DNA from 2 places in the Bacillus sp. PK5-006 genome. Region 1 is predicted to be linked to the other one. Evidence: a T-box and tRNA genes for the amino acid it is inferred to sense, from the RefSeq annotation. Region 1 holds a T-box; the other holds one or more tRNA genes.
What was found. A T-box is a leader RNA that pairs with one kind of tRNA and senses whether it is charged. The one in region 1 lies ahead of tyrS (tyrosine--tRNA ligase), so its partner is inferred to be a tRNA-Tyr.
Positions count from the first base shown of each region.

Region 2: it has a tRNA-Tyr gene. The T-box ahead of tyrS (tyrosine--tRNA ligase) is inferred to sense a tRNA for this amino acid. The anticodon was not compared.

Region 1 is NZ_CP096414.1:1,056,150-1,066,263, forward strand. Features, by position in the region: gene M1D84_RS05455 (CBS and ACT domain-containing protein) at 1-482, opposite strand, end outside; gene M1D84_RS05460 (GNAT family N-acetyltransferase) at 522-1,154, opposite strand; gene acsA (acetate--CoA ligase) at 1,310-3,034, shown strand; T-box leader at 3,094-3,325, shown strand; gene tyrS (tyrosine--tRNA ligase) at 3,378-4,646, shown strand; gene M1D84_RS05475 (antibiotic biosynthesis monooxygenase family protein) at 4,733-5,089, opposite strand; gene M1D84_RS05480 (esterase/lipase family protein) at 5,297-5,938, shown strand; gene M1D84_RS05485 (hypothetical protein) at 6,335-6,883, shown strand; gene M1D84_RS05490 (cysteine hydrolase family protein) at 7,272-7,838, shown strand; gene M1D84_RS05495 (hypothetical protein) at 7,883-8,437, opposite strand; gene rpsD (30S ribosomal protein S4) at 8,735-9,337, opposite strand; gene M1D84_RS05505 (GAF domain-containing protein) at 9,641-10,114, opposite strand, start outside.
Region 2 is NZ_CP096414.1:3,548,191-3,558,304, reverse strand. Features, by position in the region: gene M1D84_RS18065 (PTS transporter subunit EIIC) at 1-1,332, opposite strand, end outside; gene M1D84_RS18060 (MurR/RpiR family transcriptional regulator) at 1,329-2,198, opposite strand; gene murQ (N-acetylmuramic acid 6-phosphate etherase) at 2,213-3,124, opposite strand; tRNA gene M1D84_RS18050 (tRNA-Glu) at 3,345-3,419, shown strand; tRNA gene M1D84_RS18045 (tRNA-Val) at 3,426-3,501, shown strand; tRNA gene M1D84_RS18040 (tRNA-Thr) at 3,505-3,577, shown strand; tRNA gene M1D84_RS18035 (tRNA-Tyr) at 3,606-3,690, shown strand; tRNA gene M1D84_RS18030 (tRNA-Gln) at 3,695-3,766, shown strand; gene rocF (arginase) at 3,902-4,813, shown strand; gene sigW (RNA polymerase sigma factor SigW) at 4,998-5,561, shown strand; gene rsiW (anti-sigma-W factor RsiW) at 5,576-6,202, shown strand; gene cdaA (diadenylate cyclase CdaA) at 6,420-7,241, shown strand; gene M1D84_RS18005 (CdaR family protein) at 7,234-8,661, shown strand; gene glmM (phosphoglucosamine mutase) at 8,687-10,033, shown strand.

The DNA of each region.
Region 1 (10,114 bases):
TGCTCCTTTAAAATGGCCGTAATGTCTGCGAGGCCTTCTGTCATCTGCTCGACTTCAACCTCTAAGTGCGACCCAGGCTGATCTGCACCTGTCAGTCTTACAAACGTACGAAGCAGATCTGTTTTTGTGATAATGCCTACAAGCTTGCCGCGTCTCACCACTGGAAGACAGCCAATTCCGTGCTCAAAAAAGACACTTGATATCTCTTCAACGAAATCAAGCGGGTGAGCCGTGATCGTCTCTAATACCATGATCTCTTCTACCGGCCGCTGAATAAAGAGCTTCCTTTTCTCTGTTTCAAAAATACTTGGACTGGCATTTTTAATATCCCGATCAGTCACCATCCCAATGACAGATCCTTGATCAGATACGATCGGAATATGCCGGATGTGGTGTGCACTCATTTTTTGAATGGCCTCTTCAATCGTATCGGTTTTTCGCAGCGTGATCACATCACGCTCCATAATTTGTTCAATCATCATTGTTTACCAATCCCCTTTGCCAAAAAAACGAATTGAACGTTAATACATAAAGCGCTGATGGAAGCGAAGACGATCGAAACGCTCGATCGAATCAGGACTCACATGTTTCCCAATTCTGGCCATTAAACAATTGGCTGGATGTGAGCTAATCTCTGGCTCGTCTGTTGCAAACCAGACAAGACCGCCTGCGTTCATCATTTTCTCCATCATTTTGCGGTACTCCCAAACGTTTTTCTTTGTCCCCTTTAAATCCCAATGCCAGTAATATTCAGTTGTAATGATGATGTAATTCTCCATTTGCTCATCCATCATGCTCACATCAAGCAAATGCTTGCCAAGTGAGCATCCTCTAAATGGAGGAGCGACCTCAATCGCGCCAAGCTCAATTAAATTATCCATTTTGCCCTCTGACCAGCGCTCAAGTGGATCAGGATACAAATACGTGACATAGCCTACGACGAGCTCATTCGCTCTTGCAATGATAATACGTCCTTCTGGAAGATCTGCTATTTCAACAAGTGCTTGTTTCTGTTCCTCAGGCGTGCGAAATGCCGTTAGTCCTTCATGAAACGTATAGTTCGCAAGCTCTGATGCAGGTACCGGTCCTTCAATCAGGATGGAACCTGTTTCTCGCTCAATGGTTTTTGAATAATAAGTTTTAGGATGCTCCACGTATCCACCGCCCCTAATTCTAGTGAGTCGTCTCTATTCTATCTTAAATCTTGCAATAATTAAAACGGTTTCATCAGAAGTTTTTTAAAAATTGAGAAAAAAAGTCATCTATACTATAATGGTCATTGTAAACGTATGCAAAGGGGGACTGTTTGATGAAATTGGAAACGCTACCATCAGTAAAAGGGGATTATCATTTAAATGATTATGAGCAGGCATACAAAGATTTTTCATGGGAGGAAGCTAGAAAAAACTTCTCCTGGTATGAAACAGGAAAAATAAATGCAGCCTATGAAGCGATTGACAGACATGCGGACTCGTTTCGTCAGAACAAGGTGGCGCTTCACTACAAAGATTCACAGCGGGATGAAAAGTATACGTTCAGGGATATGAAAATCAACACAAATAAAGCGGGAAATCTATTCAGAGAAAAGGCACATGTAGAAAAAGGGGATCGCGTGTTTATCTTTATGCCAAGATCACCTGAGCTCTATTTTCTTCTGCTTGGTGCGGTTAAAATTGGAGCAATCGTTGGCCCGTTATTTGAGGCATTTATGGAAGGTGCTGTCAAAGACCGTTTAGAGAATAGCGAGGCAAAGGTGATCGTGACAACACCTGATCTGCTTGAGCGAATTCCATTTGCAGAGCTTCCGAAGCTTGAATCTGTCATCATTGTCGGCGGTGAAAACGAAGACGTCGATGGTGTGCGGACAATTCACTATGAAAAGGCGTTTGAGGAGTCAGCAAAGGAGCTTGAGATTGAATGGATGGATGAAAAAGACGGCTTCCTGCTTCATTACACATCAGGATCTACTGGTACGCCAAAAGGTGTGCTTCATGTCCATGGTGCAATGGTCCAGCAAGGCCAGACTGGTAAATGGGTGCTTGACTTGAAAGAGGATGACGTTTACTGGTGTACAGCTGATCCAGGCTGGGTTACAGGCACAGTGTACGGTATTTTTTCACCGTGGTTAAATGGGGCGACGAATGTGATTTTAGGCGGCCGGTTTAATCCTGATACGTGGTATGAAACCATTGAATCACTCGGTGTAACCGTTTGGTACAGTGCCCCGACCGCCTTTAGAATGCTCATGGGGGCAGGGGATGATCTCATTCAAAAATATGACCTCAGCTCGCTCCGCCATGTCTTAAGTGTGGGAGAGCCGCTTAATCCAGAAGTCATCCGCTGGGGAGATGCTGTTTTTGGCAAGAGAATTCACGACACTTGGTGGATGACAGAAACGGGTGCACAGCTGATTTGTAATTATCCATGCATGGACATCAAGCCAGGCTCGATGGGAAAACCGATTCCAGGCGTAGAAGCGGCAATTGTCGATAATGCAGGAAATGAACTTCCGCCATACCGGATGGGCAACCTTGCGATTAAAAAAGGCTGGCCTTCTATGATGCATACGATCTGGAACAATCCTGAAAAATATGAATCTTACTTTATGCCGGGAGATTGGTATGTTTCAGGAGATTCAGCTTATATGGACGAAGACGGATACTTTTGGTTCCAGGGACGTGTCGATGATGTCATCATGACGTCAGGAGAGCGGGTCGGTCCATTTGAGGTGGAAAGTAAACTGGTCGAACATCCAGCTATTGCGGAGGCTGGTGTCATTGGAAAGCCAGATCCGGTCCGCGGTGAAATTATTAAAGCATTTATAGCGCTTAGAAGCGGATATGAGCCGACAGATGAGCTGAAAGAAGAGATTCGTACATTTGTGAAAAAAGGACTCGCAGCACATGCGGCACCGCGAGAAATTGAGTTCAAAGACAAACTGCCGAAAACGAGAAGCGGAAAAATTATGAGACGTGTGCTAAAGGCGTGGGAGCTGAATTTACCTGCTGGCGACCTTTCGACAATGGAAGATTAAATTTTTTCATCAGTTGACTTGATATCAAAAGTGTGTTAAAAATGACATTAGTTGAATATGAAAAGGTTTTGACTGAGATTCAGTAGAATGATCTTTCCCTGTTGAAGAGAGCTGACGGCTGGTGCGAGTCAGTACAAAGAGATATTCGAATTACCCTCACGAACCGCTTTTACGAAAAGGAGCATGCCCTGATTAGTGAAAGAACGGATCTGTCCGTTATCAGTGTAAGTGAAAAGACGAGATTTTTTGTCTTTTAAGCAGGGTGGTACCGCGATATATATCGTCCCTTCGTTCATTCGAAGGGGCGTTTTTTTGTTGAATTGTAAAAAAAGGAGATTTGGAAATGAGTCAATTGATGGAAGAGCTATCGTTCAGAGGATTAATTCAGCAGCAAACAGATGAAGAAGGTTTAACAAAATTATTAGCAGAAGAAAAAATCAAACTATACTCCGGCTTTGATCCGACAGCTGACAGCTTACACATTGGTCATCTATTGCCAATTTTAACATTACGCAGATTCCAAGAAGCAGGTCATCATCCGATTGCTCTTGTTGGCGGCGCAACTGGACTAATCGGCGACCCTAGCTTCAAAAAAGCAGAACGTTCACTCAACCCAGCAGAAATCGTCGAACAGTGGTCAGAAAAAATCAAAGGACAGCTGTCTCAATTTCTTGATTTTGAAGCAGGGGAGAATCCAGCCGTTATCGTGAATAACTACGACTGGATCAGCCAAATGAATGTCATCACGTTCCTTCGTGATGTTGGAAAGAACTTTGGTGTAAACTTCATGCTGGCAAAAGATATCGTGAGCTCACGTATCGAAACAGGGATTTCTTACACAGAATTCAGCTACGTTATCCTGCAGTCTTTAGACTTCTTAAACCTTTACAGAAATGAAAATTGTAAGCTGCAAATCGGCGGAAGTGACCAGTGGGGAAATATCACATCTGGACTTGAGCTGATCCGTAAGTCTGAAGCAGAAGGGGCAAAAGCATTTGGTCTGACGATGCCGCTTGTCACAAAAGCAGACGGCACAAAGTTTGGTAAAACAGAAGGCGGCGCCATCTGGTTAGATAAAGAAAAAACGTCTCCATACGAGTTCTACCAATTCTGGATCAACACAGATGACCGTGATGTCGTGAAATACTTAAAATACTTTACGTTCTTATCAAAAGAAGAGATCGCATCGTACGAAGAAAAAGTGCAAACAGCACCTGAAAAGCGTGAAGCGCAGCGCCGTCTAGCAGAGGAAGTGACAACACTTGTACATGGCCGTGAATCACTAGAACAGGCTGTTAACATCTCAAATGCGCTATTTAAAGGTGAGATCAAATCTCTTACAGCTGAAGAAGTGAAAGTAGGCTTTAAGGATGTTCCATCAATGGAGAAAAGCAGCGCAGAAGAATTAACACTAGTCGATATCCTTGTGGAATCAAAGCTGTCTCCATCAAAGCGTCAAGCGCGTGAAGATATCACAAATGGTGCTGTCTCCATCAACGGAGAAAGACAAACAGATAAAGATTATGTTCTTTCCGCTGACGACCGAATTGAAAACCAATTTACCGTTTTAAGAAGAGGGAAAAAGAAATACTTCCTCGTGACGTATAAATAAATCTTTATGAAACAGTAAGCATCATGGAAAAGCACCCCAAATGTTCGTATACATTGAGGTGCTTTTCTTTTTTATGTAGAAGTAGCTCATTCGTCTGCTTCTTGTTCAAGGAGTGAATCTTTGTTTGTATAAGCATGTTCTACCTTACAAATTCGGGTTGTATAGGATTCATACCAATCTTTTTTCCCCTTTTTTTGAACACGCTGATGTGCTGTATGTGCTTTCCATTCTTTGATGGCTTCTAATGAATCCCAGTAAGAGACAGTGATTCCAACACCATGTTCATCTCGTACACTTTCTATTCCAAGAAACCCATCTAGATCTTTCGCTAATTCTTTCATTTTTTGAGCAGCTGCATCGTATTCTTTCTGCTCGACATTTGTTCGTTTTGATGTGAAAATCGCGGCATAGTAGGGTGGTGCAGGTGTTTGAGTAAATAGCATCTAGTAGAACCTCCTTAGTCTATTGATATTATATATGAAAGAAAGAAGGTCTCGTAGTCTTTTTGTTTTAATTTAAAAAAGTCCAAGGTGCTTTTTGATTATTTATATTTTTGTAAAATCATCTCATAAACATTACCTTGTTCACTTTTCTGACATATTTTTCTTGTATAAAATAGAGTCGTATAAGATGAATAAGGGGGAATGAAAGTGATGTTTGTTAAGAAAAGGAGTTTGCAAATTCTCATTGCGCTTGCATTGGTGATTGGTTCAATGGCTTTTATCCAGCCGAAAGAGGTGAAGGCGGCTGAGCATAATCCGGTTGTGATGGTACACGGCATTGGCGGTGCCTCTTATAACTTTTTTTCTATTAAAAGTTATTTGGCCACACAAGGCTGGGATCGAAACCAATTATATGCTATCGATTTCATAGACAAAACAGGAAATAACCGCAACAATGGTCCGCGTCTATCCAGATTCGTCAAAGATGTGTTAGACAAAACGGGTGCCAAAAAAGTAGATATTGTGGCTCATAGTATGGGCGGAGCGAACACATTATACTATATTAAGAATCTAGATGGCGGCGATAAAATTGAAAACGTTGTCACAATTGGTGGAGCAAACGGACTCGTTTCAAGCAGAGCATTACCAGGCACAGATCCAAATCAAAAAATTCTTTACACATCTGTCTACAGCTCAGCTGATCTCATCGTCGTCAACAGCCTCTCTCGTTTAATTGGCGCAAGAAACGTTCTGATCCATGGCGTTGGCCATATCGGTCTATTAACCTCAAGCCAAGTGAAAGGCTACATTAAAGAAGGACTGAACGGCGGAGGACAGAATACGAATTAAAAAAACGAAAAGACAGCGGCATATGCTGTCTTTTTTTTGTTAACGGTGAAAAAAGATTGTTTTTTATATTTAATATGAATCTAGAGGGAGATTAAAGTCCCGCTTTGTAATAACAATATCATTATAATAGTAGTTGTTTTGACTAGTGATTAATAACTAGTATGTTTAATAAATAATATGTACGAGGTGCTCTATACTTGCTGATTGGTTTAATTTTAGTATGAGCATATAAATATGAAAATAATACATTATAGAATAAAACTTTTATCTCAATAAATGAATGGAAAAGGATGTTATAGTATGTAGATGTTAGGGGGGAAGCGAATGTTTCATCTAAGAAGTTCACTCTTTAGATTACATATAGATTTTTAAATATTGCATTTCAAGGGGGATATAATGAGAAACAAATTATTCTTTAAAAAAACAACTTTTATTATGATAGCATTATTTTTGGGTTTTTCCGTTATTGCTTCACCAATCGCAGCTGCCAAATCAAACTCTAATGAAGAAAGTGTGAATTTACTGGCTAAAGATTTAAAATTTTTAATGGAGACAGCTAGTATATATGATCAAAATAATCAGTTGGTTGGCTTTAATTTTGAAAAATTAAGAGAGAGATTTGGAGATACAAAAGAATTTACAATCTTAGAAAATGAAATAAAACAAAGTGGAATTCAATTAGAAAAGTCTTCAGATTTAAAAACTCAGGATGCTAAAGGAACTTGGGGCGATTGTATGATTGATTCATTAAAGGATCATTTTGGGGTGGCAATGATAGAAGTGGCTTTAACTGGTGGTCTTTGGAGCTATCTTGAAAAGAAGGCTTATAAAGAAGCTGCTAAGCTTTTATTGAAGATTGGCATTGGGGGAAATGTTATCGGTTTAGTAGCCTTCCTTACTTGGTATTCAGCTAAATGCATGGAGGGAAGAGGTCCATGGGCATAATTAACCGGCTTAATATAATAGGAGGAAGACAATGATGCAAAAACTAAAGTTATATTTCTTAGGTTATTTCCTTTATTTTCCTTTATCTTTTTTCATCATCTATTTCATATGGATGTTTATGGTCAAATCAGATAAACTATTTGATGTTTTTTCTAACAGTACATCAATCATTGGAATATATTATATAATTGTCAGTGTATTTTTTGTTTTTTTACTTCGTTCCAAATTTAAAGATGCTAATAGAATAAATTAAATTCATTGAAAAAGAAGCTGGTAAGTCTGCAAATGACTTCTAGGTTCTTTTTTCAATTTAATAAAAACATGTACAAAACGTCCGCTATTCCTTACACTACATGTAGTGAATGTGAATATTCGGAGGTGGGCGTTTGTGAAAACGAATCAAAAGGCTTTCATCATTGTAGATGTACAAAAAGCGTTCGAGCATGAAAAATGGGGAGAACGCAATAATCTAGAGGCAGAGGAGAATATTAGCCGGCTATTGACGTTTTGGAGAGAGAAGGGCTGGAAAGTGATTCATATTCAGCATACATCCGACAATCCGGACTCTGTATTTCATCCAGCAAATGAAGGGCACCTTTTCAAAGATATGGCTAAACCGCTAGAGGAAGAAACAGTGATACAAAAGAAAGTCAACAGCAGCTTTATAGGGACAAGCCTGGAGGAACAACTAAGGTCAAATCAGATTGACACGGTCGTAATTGCAGGACTCACAACACCTCACTGCGTATCAACAACCACAAGAATGAGCGGAAATCTTGGCTTTGATACGTATCTGATCTCAGATGCAACAGCCGCCTTTGGACTAACAGATCAAACTGGTACATATTTTGACCCAGATACGATCCACCGGCTCTCACTTGCAACCCTGCATGATGAATTTGCGACTGTCATGACAACAGAGCAGCTCATCGCAAAATGGACAAGTCCAGAATAAAAGTTTGAAAGCTCCTAGAAAGAAATCTAGGAGCTTTTTTTATGCTAAGTATATGTGTCCAGCGATTGTTTTCGTTGTTTCTTACGTGAGTAAACAAGATCAATCTCAATAAATAAAAAACTGACAAAGAATGATAAAATCAATACGCCGTCATCCCCTATCGATACATTCATAAAGTTTAAGTAAAGGACATACTTGATGGAGAGATGTAAAACGATCCAAGAACTCACCCATTCCAAAGCATAAGTGAGCCATACAGGAAGTTTAAGGAGATAAGCCAGTCCTTTTCCTATGAATAGAAGGACAGGTGACCAAAAAACGACGATAACACTCACGAACAAAGAGAAAGAGATCAAAGAAAAAAACGAATCATACGTGATGGTTTCTCCAAAAAGAAAATTCACGCCTAATACGGTGATGTATAGCAATACACTTGGAACCGCGATCACAAAGCAGATAGAAAAAAAGAGCAGGAAGATAAACAGACATGCAGCAAATCTATTGGGCGGCTCATCGATAACCTGTTTTTTTCTTAAAAGAGAATAGGCGATCACTGATAAGATTAAAAGTAAGAATAGAATGATTATGATACTAAACATGGAACTCCTCCATCTAAGTACTATAGAAGACCATACGACTGATATGTCATTCATCATTATTGTACCAATAGGAAATAGGCAATTCAATGAATTATTTCCTATATTTGTATTTAAAAATCAAGACAGGTTTGATCGAAGTAAGAATGGAGCAGGCAGCCGGGGAAAATAAGTGTTGAAAATGGAAGATGACTTCAAATGATTTCATGTATAATTGAGAACATACAAAAAAACCCTAGAAATCCTTGAACAATCAAGGGATCTAGGGTTTGTTTGCTCTCTCTTAGAGAAGTAATGAAATTAACGAGAGTAGAACTCAACGATTAGTTGTTCGCTGATTTCAGGCGCTAATTCAGAACGCTCTGGAAGACGAGTGAAAGTTCCTTCAAGCTTTTCAGCATCGAAAGAAAGGTATTCAGGAACGAAGTTGTTTACTTCAACTGATTCTTTCACTACTGCAAGGTTTTGAGATTTCTCACGAAGAGCAATCGTTTGACCTGGTTTCACAGAGAAAGATGGGATGTCTACACGGCTTCCATCAACAAGGATGTGACCATGGTTTACTAGCTGACGAGCTTGGCGGCGAGTACGAGCAAGGCCAAGACGGTATACTAGGTTGTCAAGGCGAGTTTCAAGAAGGATCATGAAGTTTTCACCTTGTTTACCAGGAAGTTTAGCAGCTTTGTCATATAGTGTACGGAATTGACGTTCGTTGACACCGTACATGTGACGAAGCTTTTGCTTCTCTTGTAATTGTAAACCGTATTCAGAAAGTTTTTTGCGTTGTCCTGGACCATGTGGGCCTGGAGCGTAAGGGCGTTTTTCAAGTTCCTTACCTGTTCCGCTTAATGAAATGCCTAAACGGCGGGAAATCTTCCAACTTGGACCTGTATAGCGAGCCATAATGTGACTCCTCCTTATTGTTTTTATTTGTGAAAAATAAAAACCGTCTGTTCTTCCTCTTTTTCGTCATTATGTTTTCATGCATCCTCGCTCCAGCAGCAGGGAGTTACAAGATGCACCTTCATAATATAGAAGGAACAAAATGATACAAAAAAGCCGAACAAAAAGGCTGCCATATTTCACACAAACTCTATTATATGACGCTGGGTAGGAGAAGTCAACCTATTTAGAGGCAGAGGTGACGTTCTCCATTATATAAAGAAACATAAAAAAGCAGACAATGTGTCTGCTTTTTCAAAATGATTACGCATCCGTAGAGACAGATAACGCCTGTTGGAGAATGTCTGTAAATTGAATAAGATAGGTCTCATCTACTTCACTGAAGCGGTCTTTCACAGGGCTGTCAATATCGAGCACTCCAATGATCTGTCCATTGACCTTGAGCGGAATGACTATTTCAGATTGCGATGCGGCATCACAGGCAATATGTCCAGGGAATGCATGGACATCAGCGATACGCTGCACTTCACCTGTCGCAAAGGCTGTACCGCAAACGCCTTTTCCAGAAGGGATGCGCACACATGCAGGCAGTCCGTTAAATGGTCCAAGCACAAGCTCGCCACCCTTTGCTAAATAAAAGCCTGCCCAATTGACTTCAGGAAGTGAGTGATAGAGTAGCGCAGCTGCATTTGCCAAGTTGGCAATCAGATCAGGTTCACCATCTGTAATGGCTTCAACCTGTTTGACAAGCAATTGATAGTCTTTTGAAGGATCGCC
Region 2 (10,114 bases), 1.2 Mb from region 1:
AAATAAGTATGTGAAGAAAAATCCAGCAACATATGCGATGAATAGTCCAATTAAGTAAAGAAGCATTTGATGTGTGTGAACAATAAAGGTTAATGGAAGACCGGATACTCCGATGGCTTTCGTCGCAATTTGGAAGTAGGCTTGAAATGCGCCGCCGATTCCTGCACCAAGACAAGCGGTGAGAAATGGTCGTCCCAGCGGGAGTGTGACACCAAAAATGAGTGGTTCGCCAATGCCCAGCATCCCTGAAGGAAGTCCACCAGCAATGGCTCTTTTGAGCTTTTTCTTTTTTGTTTTCATATAAATGGCGAATGCAGCGCCTACCTGTCCTGCACCGCCCATAGCGAGAATTGGCAGAAGCGGGTCATCTCCAATTGAATTGATGAGTTCCATATGAATCGGTGTCAGCCCTTGGTGAAGTCCTGTTACAACAAGTGGGAGGAAGGTAGCACCAAGAACAAATCCTGCGAAAATTCCGCCCATATTCAATAGATAAGTCAGTCCTGAGGTGATGGCATCAGATATAAATCCGCCGACTGGCATGAAGACAACGTACGTGAAAATACCTGTAATGAGTAGTGTGATGGTTGGTGTGACGATGATATCAAGTGATTGCGGGACGAAGCGTCTAATTCGGGTTTCCACAAGTGCCATAAAGATGGCGGCTAGAAGAACACCGATGAGTCCGCCTCTGCCTGGTAGAATGTTTGTGCCAAATAACATAATGTCTGCGGAGGCTGGGTTAATAATAAGGATACCAGCTAATGCGCCTAATGCAGGAGAGCCTCCAAATTCCTTTGCGGCATTTGTCCCGACTAATATCCCGAGATAAGCGAAAAGGCCAGAACCGATAACCGTTAAAATAATCGCAGCTTGAGATTTTTCGTCAAGCCAGCCTGCTTGCACGATTGCTTTTGTTATCCCGGTAATCAGACCTGAGGCAACTAGTGCCGGAATGATTGGGATGAAAATGCTGGCAATCCGACGTAAGAACAGCTTGAACGGGGTGCGGTTCTTTTGTGAAATGGCTTGCTTGTTTTTTTGTGCTTCGTTGTTTAAATCATAAGAGCCAGAGGCATTTAGCAGCTCTTCAAACGCACTTGATACTTGGTTGACAACGCCAGTGCCTAAAATGATTTGAAGCGTTTCTGCTTCGACGACGCCAATGACGCCATCGAGTTCTTTGATTGCTGTGACGTGAACTTTTTCATTGTCCATCGGTGTAATTCGGAGCCTTGTCATACAATGTGTATGGGAAGAGATATTTTCAGAACCACCACAGAGTGAAAGAATGTCTTTCGCCAACTGCTGATATTTCTTTTGATGACTCATGTTGAATCCCCCTTTGATTTTCGTTTCATGGAGCGGATGGCATGCCTTGTTTTGTCAATATATTGGGCTGTCTCTTCATATTGACGAGAAGCTAAACTGAGGAACAAGACATCAATTAAGTAGAGCTGTGCCATTCTAGAGGAAGTGGCAGCACTGCGAAAAGGTGCTTCATTGGAACCGGACGTCGATAGGTGAACATCACATAAGGCAGAAACGCTTGTATGACCTGGATGTGTTAAAGCAATGGTTTTCACTTGATTGTCTTTTGCGAGCTGAAGGGCTTGAATGATGTCTAACGTTTCTCCTGAAAAGGAGATCCCAAACACAATGTCATTCTCTCCTGCATTTGCGATGACGGTGGAGGCAATGTGCATGTCAGTGAAGGCTGTTGCTGCATAGTTAATTCTGAGAAATTTCTGCTGGGCATCAGCTGCGACGATGCCAGATGCACCAACACCGATAAAATGAATTTGGTTTGCATGCAGCAGTAATTGAACAGCCTTTTCTAAAGCATCTGCATTTAAAATAGAAGCGGTGTCCTTAATCGATTGAATCGAGTTTCCTGCTGTTTTTTGAATAATGGATTGAAGCGGTTCATCTTGTTCGATATCTCTGTAGCCTTGTTTATCGTCATGCATCAAGTCTCCAGCGATCCGCATTTTTAAATCTTGATAGCCCTCCAGCCCGAGAGATTTACAAAGACGGATGACAGCAGAGCTGCTTGCGCCGGCTTCCTGACTGATTTCGTGTACTGTACTTTTAATGACTTTGTCTGGATGGGCAAGGATATAGTCTGCAATGATTTTTTCAGATTGGGGAAGCTTTGATTTGATTGTGTGTAGTAGGGTAAGTCCACCTGCTGACATGAGCTCTGCCTCCTTTAGGATTGATAACGTGAGATCGCTTTGTCAATATGGCCATTCGTTTTGTTAAGTAAATCTTTGGCTGTTTTCTTATCTGTGTTTGTTTGAAGCATGACGATGGCAGTTTTGACTTCTAAGTCTGCTGCTTCAAGAGTCTTCACGGCTTGTTCGTAGGAAGCATTTGTCACATGTTGAATGATGGTGATGGCGCGTTCTTTTAATTTATGATTGCTGACTTTTACATCAACCATCAGGTTTTCATATACTTTGCCTTGTCTGATCATGACTGAGGTGGAAAGCATATTTAAAATCATTTTATGAGCGGATGCTGCTTTCATTCTTGTTGACCCAGTGATGGCTTCTGGTCCTACAATAACCTCAATGGCGCAATCTGCAAGCTCGCTAATTTCTGCTTGTTCATTGCAGCTGAGTGCTACTGTTTTAGCTCCAATTGACTTTGCGTAGTTTAAAGCGCCGATGATATAAGGTGTCCTGCCGCTTGCGGCAATACCGACGACTGTATCTTTTGATGTCAGGTGGATGTGTACTAAATCCTGTTTGCCGGCATCTTCACTGTCTTCCACATCTTCGGCAGCTTGAGAAAAAGCTGAGTCTCCGCCTGCCATGATGCCAACAATGACATCAGGTGAGACGCTATAGGTTGGCGGACATTCGACAGCATCCATTACGCCAATTCTGCCGCTTGTTCCGGCGCCTAAATAAACGAGTCGGCCTCCATTTGAGATGGACTCATAAGCAAAGTCACTTGCTGTTTTGACATGTGGAAGTACAAGGTTGACTGCTTGAGCGACCTTCATATCTTCTTCATTGATCATCTGGAGTATTTCAAGCGGATCTGCTTGAGAAATTCCCATTGTGTTTGGGTTTCTTGATTCTGTTGTCAAAGAACGCAGTTGAGATGGCTGCATGTGACATACCTCCTTATTTCTTCATTTTCAGTATATTGAGTATGATATGAAATTTCAATATTATATTTGAATATTGAAATTATATTTCAGTCAAATTGTTGAACGAATAGGGAGTAAATAGTTAGAAAATAAAAAAAATAAAAATCCCCTTTACAAAAGGGGGACAACCTGTATATAATAACTTTTGTCAGCTTCACGGAAACAACAAACTTGACAAACTGGCCCGTTGGTCAAGCGGTTAAGACACCGCCCTTTCACGGCGGTAACACGGGTTCGAATCCCGTACGGGTCACCATGATGTGGAGGATTAGCTCAGCTGGGAGAGCATCTGCCTTACAAGCAGAGGGTCGGCGGTTCGAGCCCGTCATCCTCCACCATATGCCGGTGTAGCTCAACTGGTAGAGCAACTGACTTGTAATCAGTAGGTTGGGGGTTCAAGTCCTCTTGCCGGCACTGTTTTTTCTTTATCAATTCCATATGTGGAGGGGTAGCGAAGTGGCTAAACGCGGCGGACTGTAAATCCGCTCCCTCCGGGTTCGGCGGTTCGAATCCGTCCCCCTCCACCATTTTTGGGCTATAGCCAAGCGGTAAGGCAACGGACTTTGACTCCGTCATGCGTTGGTTCGAATCCAGCTAGCCCAGTTAAGACACCTTTTTCAAAAAGGTGTCTTTTTTATGTTGGCAGAGGGACTGTATAACTATTCAAAATGTTGTCGAGTTGAGTCAGAAGGCATCAAGAAAGTAAAATATAAGCATGAACGGAAAGGGGATGTACATATGGGAGAGCAAAAGAAGGTCACGATTATTGGAGTTCCAATGGACTTGGGTCAAACGAGAAGGGGCGTCGATATGGGCCCGAGTGCGATTCGTTGTGCAGGCGTAAAAGAAAAATTGGAAACGCTATCATTTGATGTAGAGGATCTTGGAGATATTCCAGTTGAACAAAGAGATGATGAGAAAGGTTTATATACAAGTGAAAAGCTGAAAAATTTGACGGAGAATGCTGGGGCAAATCAGCTGCTTGCTGAGAAGGTTGACAGTATTGTGCAATCTGGTTCGTTTCCGCTCATTTTAGGCGGTGATCACAGCATTGCGATTGGCACACTTGCTGGGGTTGCCAAGCATTATGAAAACTTAGGGGTCATTTGGTATGATGCACACGGGGATTTGAATACGGAGGAAACGTCTCCTTCTGGAAATATTCATGGCATGCCGCTTGCTGTCAGTCTCGGTTTTGGGCATGCTGATTTAACGAACATTGGCGGTTATTCGCCTAAATTGAAGCCTGAAAATGTCGTTATAATTGGTGCTCGATCTTTAGATGAAGGAGAGCGGGCATTGATTCGAGAGAAAGGCATTAAAGTGTATACGATGCATGAAATTGATCGTTTAGGGATGACAAGGGTGATGGAGGAAGCGATTGCGTATCTAAAGGAGAGAACAGATGGTGTCCATCTGTCGCTTGATTTAGATGGATTAGATCCAGCGGAATGCCCTGGTGTAGGTACTCCGGTAGCAGGGGGCATTAGTTACCGGGAGAGTCATCTCGCAATGGAGCTTTTAGAGGAGGCGGGTATTTTAACGTCTGCTGAATTTGTTGAAGTAAATCCAGTTTTAGATGAGAAAAACAAAACCGCTGAAGCGGCAGTTGCGTTAATTGGTTCATTAATGGGTGAAAAGCTATTGTAGAGCGGGACTTGTTCCCGTTCTTTTTTTGTTTTGGGAAAATTTAAGGATATGTTAAGGTTTTTACCGGTTGATAAGCGTAACACACTGTCAAAAATTTGTTACACTATTTTTTAGAGGAGAATGAAACCTTTTGGAAAGAGGTTCGTATACATAAAGACCGGTGAAGGCAGAGGTTGAATATACTATGGACACAATGATTAAAAAGAGAATTAAGCAAGTGAAAAAAGGCGACCAGAACGCATTTGCAGACATCGTAGACCTGTATAAAGACAAAATTTATCAGCTGTGCTACCGTATGCTTGGGAATGCACATGAAGCGGAGGATATTGCGCAGGAGGCTTTTATTCGTGCTTATGTGAATATCGAAAGCTTTGATGTGAATCGTAAGTTTTCCACGTGGCTGTACCGCATTGCAACCAACCTGACCATCGACCGTATTCGCAAAAAAAAGCCGGATTATTATTTAGATGCAGAGGTGGCAGGAACAGAAGGATTAAATATGTATTCTCAAATTGCTGCTGATGGTATTTTGCCAGAGGATGAGGTGGTGTCTCTTGAATTATCGAGTACCATTCAGCAAAAAATTTTAAGATTACCCGATAAATATCGTTCGGTCATCGTATTAAAGTATATTGATGAACTCTCGTTAAAAGAAATTAGTGAGATTCTGAATATACCAGTTGGTACGGTGAAAACGAGAATACACAGGGGTAGAGAGGCTCTCCGGAAACAGTTGAGAGACCTTTGAGTGAGGTGATTTTGATGAGCTGTCAGGATAGAATCGTCCAGCTTATGCATCAGTATTTAGACGGGGACATTGAGCCCCAAGACGAAAAAGAATTAAAAAGCCATCTGCAATCGTGTGAGGAGTGCCGTACTCATTTTCAACAAATTGAGAAATCCATCGCGCTAGTGCAGAGTACATCTCATATAGAAGCACCATCTGATTTCACTGCAAAGGTGATGGCAGGTCTTCCAAAGGAGAAAAAGCGTGTGTCGGTTCAAAGATGGATCAAAGCTCACCCGCTGATGGTAGCCGCTGCCCTCTTTCTCATTTTAATGGGAGGCAGTCTGTTTACGAGCTGGAATACCGATCATAATTTCAGTGTGTCAAAGCAGCCGAATCTCGTCGTTGAAAATGATACAGTGACCGTACCTAAAGGGGAAACCGTAAAGGGTGATGTCACTGTCAAAAATGGCAAGCTGATTGTAGAAGGCAAGGTTGATGGAAATGTCACCGTCGTCAATGGGGAACAGTTGACTGCTTCTGCCGGACAAGTCACTGGTCAAATTAATGAAATTAATGAAGTGTTTGATTGGATCTGGTACAAAATGAAATCAACAGCACAAAACGTAATGCGGGTCATTGGGCCAGAGGAGCAAAAGTAACTCAATCGGCTTAAAGAGCAGCCTCTAAGGGGGCTGCTCTTTTTCTATACATTAGTGGGATTCACGCATACTAGCAACTCAGCCAGATATGGCAACTATTTTCCTTGCTGAAACAAAATGTGGTATAATAGCCACGCTATGTATTGATACATAGGCTATTTTTATATTAAAAAATGCATCAAACGAAGAATAACTGAAAATTCTGGAGGACGAGGAAATGGCTTTAGGGGATATTCCTTTTTTGCAGTACCTCGGTAATGCTGTTGATATTCTCGTTGTTTGGTATGTGATATATAAATTAATGATGGTCATCCGCGGAACAAAAGCGGTTCAGCTTTTAAAGGGAATTGTGGTCATTGTTCTCGTCAGGATGGGAAGTGCGTATCTCGGTCTTAACACACTTCAATGGCTGATGGATCAAGCGATTACGTGGGGATTCCTTGCGATCATTATTATTTTTCAGCCAGAGCTAAGGAGAGCGCTTGAGCAGCTTGGGCGCGGCCGTTTCTTCTCAAGAAGCGGGACACCTGTAGAGGAACAGCAGCAGAAAACGATCGAGGCAATTACAAAAGCAATTAACTATATGGCGAAACGCAGAATCGGCGCACTGCTGACAATTGAGCGCGATACCGGAATGAATGATTACATAGAGACAGGAATTCCTTTGAATGCAAAGGTGAGTTCAGAGCTGCTCATTAATATTTTCATTCCGAATACACCGCTTCATGACGGTGCTGTCATTATGAAACGGGATGAGATTGCAGCTGCAGCTTGCTATTTACCGCTGTCAGAAAGCCCTTTTATCTCTAAGGAGCTGGGGACGCGTCATAGGGCTGCAGTCGGAATTAGTGAAGTGACAGACAGCTTAACTGTCATCGTTTCTGAGGAAACTGGCGGTATTTCTGTCGCAAGGAATGGTGATCTCCACCGAGAATTGACAGAAGAAGCGCTTGAAGAAATGCTGATTGCTGAATTTAGTAAGAACAGCAAAGATGCTTCCTCGACCAAATGGTATTGGAGGGGCAAGAAAAATGGATAAGATTTTAAATAATCGCTGGGCCGTTAAGCTTCTTGCATTGGTCTTCGCTTTATTGCTGTATGGTGCAGTCAATTCAGCGCAAGCGCCCACGCCGAAAAAAATCGGTGAATCCTTTTTCCCAACATCGACGACAGATGAAGCAACTTTAACCGACATTCCTGTTAAAGCGTATTATGATGACGAGAAGTACGTCGTCACTGGTGTGCCGCAGACAGTCAATGTCACGATTAAAGGATCAACTAGTGCTGTGAAAACAGCAAGACAAACAAAGAATTTTGAAATTTACGCAGACATGCAGAACTTATCGACAGGTACACATAAAGTGGAGCTGAAGGCAAGAGATGTATCGAAGGGACTCACACTATCGATTAATCCATCTGTGACGACTGTGACGATACAAGAAAAAACGACAGCTGAATTTCCTGTTGAAACCGAGTTTTATAATCAAAATAAAATCAAAGACGGCTATTCACCTGAACAGCCCATTGTGAATCCGAAAAAGGTCACAGTTACTGGATCAAAGGACGTCATCGACAAAATTTCTGTCATTAAAGCTTTTGTGAACTTAGAAGATGTCGATCAGCAAATTGAAAAAGAGGCGAAGCTCACTGTGTATGATAGCAGCGGGAATGAGCTGCCAGTCGAAGTAAGTCCGTCCGTGGTGGATATTACGGTCCCAATCTCGAGTCCAAGCAAAAAGGTTCCTTTTAAAATTGAGCGGACGGGCAGCTTGCCAGAAGGGATCAGCATCTCAAGCATTGAGACAAGCCCGAGTGAGGTCACAGTGTACGGCTCTCAAAAGGTGCTGGATGCCCTTGATTTTATTGATGGCGTCAAGCTGGACCTAAGCAAGATCAAAGATGATACGGAGATTGATGCCGATATTCCCCTGCCAGATGGTGTGAAAAAGGTATCACCCGAAACCGTTAAGATCAAAGTGAAGGTTGCAACAGCTGAAGAAAAAAAGATCGATAATGTACCGATTTCTGTCGTGGGTTTGAGCAAGGATCTCACTTCTAATTTTGTGAGCCCCTCTTCTGGACGGCTCACGTTAACAGCAAAGGGATCAAAGAGTGCGATTGATAAACTAAAGGCTTCAGATGTTGAAGCCTATATCAATGCAGGGGACTTGAACGAAGGAACCCATGAGGTCAAAGTTCAAGTAAATGGTCCTCAAAATGTGACTTGGACATTATCGAGATCAAAGGTCAAAGTGAAACTCACTTCTACTGATACAGAGGATCAGCCAGCGTCTACGAATGATCGGAAGGATCAAAAAGATCAACAAGATCCATCCACTGATGACGATGATCAGGGTGAGAAGAGTAAAGAAGAATCCACGCAAGATAAAGCAAAGAAAGAATCGAGTCAAAGACAGCGGGTCAAAGAAGATAAAAAAGAGGACGATGCGTCCTCTTGAATGGTAAAAAAGGAGCGATTGAAACATGGGCAAGTACTTTGGAACTGATGGTGTAAGGGGTGTAGCGAATAGCGAATTAACGCCAGAGCTCGCATTTAAAGTTGGGAGATTTGGCGGCTATGTGCTCACGAAGGATAAAGAACGTCCAAAGGTACTCGTTGGTCGAGACACACGTGTATCTGGTCATATGTTAGAAGGAGCGCTTGTTGCAGGCTTACTTTCAATTGGAGCTGAAGTGATGCGTCTAGGTGTGATCTCAACACCTGGTGTGTCTTATTTAACGAAGGCAATGGATGCTGAAGCGGGTGTCATGATTTCTGCTTCTCACAATCCAGTTCAAGACAACGGCATTAAATTCTTCGGCGGTGACGGCTTTAAGCTGTCAGATGAACAGGAAAACGAAATTGAGCAGCTGATGGATCAGCCAGTCGATCAATTACCACGCCCAGTTGGAGCCGATCTTGGAACGGTGAACGACTACTTTGAAGGCGGTCAGAAATACTTGCAATTCTTAAAGCAGACAGCGGACGAGGATTTCACAGGTATTCACGTGGCGCTTGACTGTGCACACGGTGCAACCTCTTCTCTAGCGACACATTTATTTGCAGATTTAGATGCTGATGTGTCCACAATGGGAACATCTCCAAACGGATTGAATATCAATGATGGTGTAGGCTCCACTCATCCAGAAGCACTTTCTGCTTTTGTGAAGGAGAAGGGTGCAGATATTGGTCTTGCGTTTGATGGTGACGGTGACCGTTTAATTGCAGTCGATGAAAAAGGTGATATCGTAGACGGCGATCAAATTATGTACATATGTGCACGTTATTTGAAGGATGAAGGCCGATTAAAGGATGACACCGTCGTGTCAACGGTTATGAGTAACCTTGGTTTCTATAAAGCGCTTGAGAAGCAAGGCATTAAGAGCATTCAAACTGCTGTTGGTGACCGCTATGTGGTTGAAGCGATGAAAAAAGACGGCTATAATGTCGGCGGCGAGCAGTCAGGTCATTTGATTTTCCTTGATTATAATACGACAGGTGATGGCATGCTTTCTGCGATCATGCTTGTGAATACGCTCAAAGCGACAGGGAAAACATTATCAGAGCTTGCAGCGGAAATGGAAAAGTTCCCGCAGCTTTTAGTGAATGTGAAAGTGTCTGATAAATATAAAGTAGAAGAAAATGAAAAAGTAAAATCGGTGATCCAAGAGGTCGAAAAAGAGATGAATGGTGACGGCCGTATCCTTGTTCGTCCATCGGGGACAGAGCCGCTTGTACGTGTCATGGCAGAGGCGAAAACAAAAGAGCTGTGTAATGAATATGTGGCTCGAATTACAGCTGTTGTGAAAGAAGAAATGGGTATTGAGTAATAGGTGAAGGCAAACCGCTGCCAGCGGTTTGCTTTTTTTTGAATAAACGACATAATTGGATGGATCTATACGAATGATATA